2 regions of the Ureibacillus sp. FSL K6-3587 genome follow, and region 1 is predicted to be linked to the other one. Evidence: riboswitches for the same ligand, from Rfam matches in the RefSeq annotation. Region 1 holds a riboswitch; the other holds the start of a gene.
What was found. Region 1 has a riboswitch for FMN ahead of ribE (riboflavin synthase). Riboswitches for the same ligand answer to the same signal wherever they lie in the genome.

Region 1 (3,185 bases):
GATGCGCACAAGCGGCGCTTCATCTTCACGGATGTTTCCTTTCACCAATGCCACATGCTCCAAGCCGTCAATTTCGTTCTCATAACCGATCATTTGGAAATCCCCATAAGTCGTTGGCATTTTGACAGAGGCCGCCCGTTTCACAACCTTTTCATTTCTAAAGCGATAGCGGACCAATTCTTCAATGGAAATAATTTTTAAATCATGGACTTCTGCGAACTTCAAGAGATCGTCAAGACGGGACATTCTGCCGTCATCCCCCATGATTTCGCAAATCACCCCTGCCGGAAAAGCGCCGGCAATGCGGGCCAAATCCACCGCAGCCTCTGTATGCCCTTGTCTTTCCAACACGCCGTTTTTCTTGGCGATGAGCGGGAAAACGTGGCCCGGTCTTCTGAAATCGGATTTTTCCGCATCCGCTTCGAGCATTTTTAAAATCGTTGTCGAGCGTTCGTAGGCGCTGATACCGGTAGTTGTACTCACATGGTCGATGCTTACTGTAAATGCCGTTTGGTGATTGTCGGTATTATGGGCGACCATCGCATGCAAATCCAGCTTTTCCGCCAATTCTTCCGTTATTGGGGTACAAATCAACCCGCGGCCGTATGTCGCCATAAAATTGATGACTTCCGGTGTGGCATGTTCCGCCAAAGCGACCAAATCCCCTTCATTTTCCCGGTTCTCATCATCCACCACGATGATGGTTTTCCCTTTTTTCAAGTCTTCTATTGCTTCTTCAATTGTATTTAACATATCAACCACCATCCTTAAAATCCGTTTTGAGTCAAAAATTCCAATGTAATGTTTGATTCTTCTTTAGTATTTATTCTCTTCAAATGATGCAACACATATTTTCCGAGCATATCCGTTTCTATATTCACCTGATCGCCGATTCCCTTCATTCCCAAAATCGTTTCTGCATACGTATGCGGAATGAGCGAAATGGTGATGGCCGTGTCACTGACTCCAAAAATGGTCAAACTTGTACCATCGACGGTGATGGAACCTTTCGGAATGCATTGTTCCAGCAGCTCTTTTGGGATTTCGATTTCGTAATACACGGCATTGGATACCGGTTTCTTGCTGCGGATTGTTCCCACTCCATCCACATGTCCGGAAACGATATGCCCTCCAAAACGGCCGCCAGCTGCCATTGCCCTTTCCAAATTGACATAGTCTCCTTTTTTCAACTGATGAATCGTCGTCGCCTTCACCGTTTCCGGCATGACATCGACCGTCATCTCGTCCTTCGTTAAATGTGTCACCGTTAAACAAACGCCATTGACAGCAATACTATCTCCAAGAGACGCATCAGACACGATTTTTGGCGAGCGGATCACAATCTTCATACTTTTCTCGTCTTTTTCAATCCCAGTGACAATCCCTTTATCCTCAATAATTCCGGTAAACATGAAAATCCCCCTTTTCCAATATATATAAGTAAAAAACCCCGCTAAGTCGCCTTAACGGGGTTGGGAGAACGATGAAATTTTTAGGCAGCACAAAAAAGCCTTGAATCAGGCCCATTTTAAAAATACACCTAAATAAAAAACTCCCGCCAAATTGCGGGAGAACGGATTGCAAAAAAGTGAATACGAAAGTAAGCCATTAATCAGCGGACTAATGGACTTTCTCACAAACCATCCTTCTCCCATCCAGACTTTCACTGTCGGCTTTGGATTCGCACCAAATCCTGCTCGAAAAGAGCTCGCGGGCTTAGAAGCAATGCTTCATCACCGCCGGCTGGGAATTTCACCCGACCCCGAAGGATATGAAAGAATATTCAGTTTATATTTTATATAACAATAACATTTATTCTGAAGAAAATCCATACATATGGCTAACTTATTCTTATGAAATTTTACCTTCCCTTATTCGGTTGCTATAATATTTGAAGATGAAATAAAGGACGTGAAAGTATGTCTGATAAAGTAAAAATCGAAATCGGTCAAAAATTCCCTTTAACAATAAAAAGGCTTGGCATTAATGGAGAAGGGGTCGGTTTTTTTAAGCGGAATGTCATTTTTGTGAAAGGCGCCCTTCCCGGTGAAGTCATCACAGCAAAAGTATCGAAAATCCATCCCAATTATGCCGAGGCGGAAATTGTGCGAATAAGAGAATCTTCAAAACATCGTGTCAATCCGCCTTGCGCGGTCTACGAACAATGCGGCGGATGCCAATTGCAGCATTTGTCTTATGAAGGACAACTGAAAGAAAAGCGCGACATTGTGATTCAATCGCTGGAAAAATTCGTTCCGCATATTGTAGGGAAAGTGGAGATAAGACCTGCAATAGGGATGGAGAATCCTTGGCATTATCGAAACAAGAGCGCTTTTCAAGTCCGTAAAATCGGACATGAAGTGAAGGCCGGGCTATTTATTGAAGGAACAAACAAACTTTTAAATCTTGATGACTGCCTTGTGCAGCATCCTGCCACAACAAAGATCACGGTCGGCATCCGGAATCTTTTGGAACAACTCGGCATCCCGATCTATGATGGAAAATCAAAAGGAATCATTCGCACCATCGTTGTCCGGACAGGCATTCAAACCGGAGAAACGCAAGTCTGCCTCGTCACAACAAAAAAAGATATTCCTCGTAAAAAGGAATTAGTTCAAGGCATTAAAGAATTAGATTCCAGTATCGTTTCCATCACCCAAAATATCAATCCGGCCAAAACTTCCCTCATTTTTGGGGATGAGACGATTGTGCTTGACGGCAAGGAAACGATTCATGAACAATTGGGCGGGCTTTCTTTTGATTTGTCTTCCCGTGCGTTTTTTCAATTAAATCCTGAGCAAACAGTCGTATTATATGATGAAATCAAAAAAGCGGCACAACTCTCCGGCAACGAAACCGTGGTCGATGCTTACTGCGGCGTTGGAACGATTGGGCTGTGGCTGGCGAAAGACGCAAAAGAAGTGCGGGGAATGGATGTCGTTCCGGAATCCGTTGAAGATGCGAGAAAGAATGCCCGGAAACATGGATTTTCTCACGCGAAATTCTTCACCGGCACAGCGGAAGAATGGCTCAAGAAGTGGGCGAATGAAGGATTTGTTCCGGATGTTGTCACGGTCGATCCGCCGCGCACCGGCCTTGCGCCAAGTTTTATCAATACCGTATTAAACATTAAGCCAAAGCGGTTTGTCTATACCTCCTGCAATCCTTCCACTTTCGCCAGGGAT
Region 2 (3,185 bases), 1.4 Mb from region 1:
GAACGGATAACAGAACGGCTGTATATCCTGATCAAACGGAAGGGAACACCCTTTTCCGAATCGGTCTTGCAAGCAAAGATGCGGACAGCATACCGGTAACGATTGTGATTCCGAACGAAAAAATACTCGAAGATTTTGGAAAAAACGATCCGTCGCAAGTAGAAATGTACAAAGTATACGCTCCCCGATTAAACGAACAGGCATTGGGCTTTATCGACTATCATCCTTACGAGGGAGAAATCACCGAGAAGAATGGAAAAGTGATTCATGTTTTGCCGGAGAATCATCCATATGACGTTGCATCGGCAGCCCTTTCAACCTATTTTGCTACCTTGACCGACACTTTTTCTTCTTATAGTGAAGTGGAATTTGCCGATCAAAACCATCAACCAAAGATATTGAAAGAAGTGGGAAAAGAATATTCGCTTCAGATTACAAAGGAAACGACACAATATAGCTACTTCAAATATGTACAAGAGGATGGCTCCGCGTTTTTGGCGCCAAATTTCAGAGAAACTTTTCCGAATGTCGAAAAGGCGATGGAAGCATTAAAGGTGAATACCAATGATGTCTATCAATCGGTCATCTTGCCAAATGTCGATTATTCGGTCAGCGTTGAGAAGGATTTGGTGAAAATCACCTTTAAAGAACCTTTGGATCTTTTCAATTATAATCAAGTGGAAGCAATGCAAATGATTGAGGGGATGCTTTTGACTGCCGCAGGATTCAACAAGGCGGTACAGTTCGAAAACATTGTCCAATCGGAATGGGAAGGATTTGACTTCTCAAAACCATTGCCAATCCCGGTTGGTCCGAATAAATTGCCGTATACGGTATTGGAAAATGAATAAAAGTGAATGGAACTGGTGCATGGAAACGCGGAAAAAATACCGTTACATGAACAGGATGCCATATCATTTTTCATATCAATGAACATATTCCTTTACAAATATTCAGTATTCTCATATAATAAGGCTAAATTGAATAATGATTCATCTTCGGGGCAGGGTGAAATTCCCGACCGGCGGTGTTAGAACTTCGTGTTCTTAAGCCCGCGAGCTCATTTTGAGCAGGATTTGGTGAGATTCCAAAGCCGACAGTATAGTCTGGATGGGAGAAGATGGTACGGTCGTTTTTCGTTATGGACAGTCATTGCACATGACAGACTTGGTGTTGGATTTTTTTGTAATATCCAACGCGCATTTCTTCATGGTCTTTTTAGTCATGTGTTGTCTCTAATTGTATCCTTTTCTCCCTTATGCAAGTTCGCATAAGGGATTTTTATTTGTAACGAAGCCGACTGATGCCTTTCTTCTTGCGAGTTGAATCAACAAGCAAAGAGGAGAGAGTGTTAATGAAAAAGATGAAAGTGCGATCATTCGTAACAGTTGCAATGCTATCAAGCATCTCATTTATTTTGATGTTTTTAAATTTCCCGCTTCCGTATTTTCCTGTATTTTTGGAAATCGATTTCAGCGATGTTCCTGCATTGATTGCCGCCATTACAATGGGGCCGGTTGCAGGTATTCTGGTGGAACTTATTAAAAATATTTTGAATTGGCTATTTATCGGCGCACCGACAGGGGTACCGGTGGGACATATGGCAAACTTTGCGACAGGTCTCTTATTTATTCTGCCAGTTTATTATATTTATAAGAAAACCAATTCCATCAAAGGGTTAATTTTAGGACTGGTTGCAGGAACATTTTCCATGTCGATTGGCATGAGCGTTTTAAATTACGTCGCCTTCTTGCCGATGTACACGTATTTCTTGGGAATGGGAAGCTTTGATGTGAAGGAAACCATCGTTCTTGGCATTTTGCCGTTCAATATCATCAAAGGCATCTTATTGATGGTGCTTGTATTGATGTTGTTCAGAACGATGAGAAAATGGATAGAGAGCCAAAGGGCACAATATTTATTGCAAAAACAATAAAAAAGTAAGGGGAGTTTGCATGACGGCAAACTCCTTTTTTATGTTTTCGATTCATATATTGCTATAAAGGATGGTGTTATGGGAAAAAGAAATGTATCCATTTTTTTCTTATTGCTGATTGTCACTACGATGGTTTGGACAATCTATTCGAGCTTTTTCAAAGAACGGACAAGTGAGGGGGAGATGTTTACAGAAGACGAGTTTATTGATTTTCTATATCAAAATTTAGGGATGGAGGAACCGCACGATATTGTACCGTTGGATGCAACGGATGGACATTCTCATGATGAGGAGTTGGAAACTTCCTATCAGCCGATGAATGTTGAAGCACTGGATTTTCAGTTAAAAACGATTCATAATGAAACTATCCGATTGTCAGAATTAAAAGGAAAGAAAATTCTGCTCAATTTTTGGACAAGTTGGTGCCCACCTTGCAAGGAGGAAATGCAAGAGCTGAATGAATTCTATGATCAATATGCCATAAGGAACGATATCGAGATATTGGCCATTAATGTGACGGATCAAGAGTTTTCAATCGATGATGTGAGAGATTTTTCGGTCCAGTACCAATTGCAGTTTCCTGTTTTGCTTGATGAGCGTGGGGAAGTTTCAAAGAAATATCAAATCATGACGATTCCAACAAGTTTTATTATTCATGAAGACGGTACGGTGATTGAAAAAATTGTTGGCCCTGTCACAAAAGATGTCTTATTGGAGAAGTTTCAATAAAGGAAAAGTATTGTAAAAGAAGAGATTGGAGGAATCCTTTGTGCAAGTCATTTCTACACCATATGTTCTAAATGAAAGAAAAAAACAGGCAGGAAAAGTTTTTGAAACGTCAAAAGCCCAAGTGCTCAATATCCAATTGAAATCCGGCGAATCCATTCCGGACCATTTTGCCGATTGCGATGTGTTGATTATTGTACGCAGTGGGATCGTATCATTTACGGTGAATGATGAAACAGTCGAGTTGACGAGCGAATCTTTATTGCACATGGAACCGAAAGAATTGCACAGCCTGACCGCGAAGGAAGATGCAGACGTTGTGGTTGTCAAAATAAAATAAGACATGAAAAAAGTAGTACAAACCGTTTGTACTACTTTTTCATTGATTACCCCATAATGTGGTAACCGGAGTCGACATAAATCGTTTCCCCGGTGATGCCCCGGGAGATGTCGCTGAGCATAACGACCGTCATATCGCCGACTTCTTCTTTGTTTGTATTGCGTTTCAACGGGGAAACCTCTT

Region 2: linked by a shared signal. The riboswitch ahead of NSS77_RS16460 (ECF transporter S component) and the one ahead of ribE (riboflavin synthase) in region 1 are both predicted to bind FMN.

What each region holds. Positions count from the first base shown of each region.
Region 1 covers NZ_CP151969.1:1,896,874-1,900,058, reverse strand. The annotation lists gene NSS77_RS09290 (bifunctional 3,4-dihydroxy-2-butanone-4-phosphate synthase/GTP cyclohydrolase II) at 1-753, opposite strand, end outside; gene ribE (riboflavin synthase) at 768-1,412, opposite strand; FMN riboswitch at 1,640-1,774, opposite strand; gene rlmD (23S rRNA (uracil(1939)-C(5))-methyltransferase RlmD) at 1,920-3,185, shown strand, end outside.
Region 2 covers NZ_CP151969.1:3,328,990-3,332,174, reverse strand. The annotation lists gene NSS77_RS16465 (hypothetical protein) at 1-851, shown strand, start outside; FMN riboswitch at 991-1,126, shown strand; gene NSS77_RS16460 (ECF transporter S component) at 1,355-1,936, shown strand; gene NSS77_RS16455 (TlpA disulfide reductase family protein) at 2,015-2,665, shown strand; gene NSS77_RS16450 (AraC family ligand binding domain-containing protein) at 2,706-3,002, shown strand; gene fabI (enoyl-ACP reductase FabI) at 3,049-3,185, opposite strand, start outside.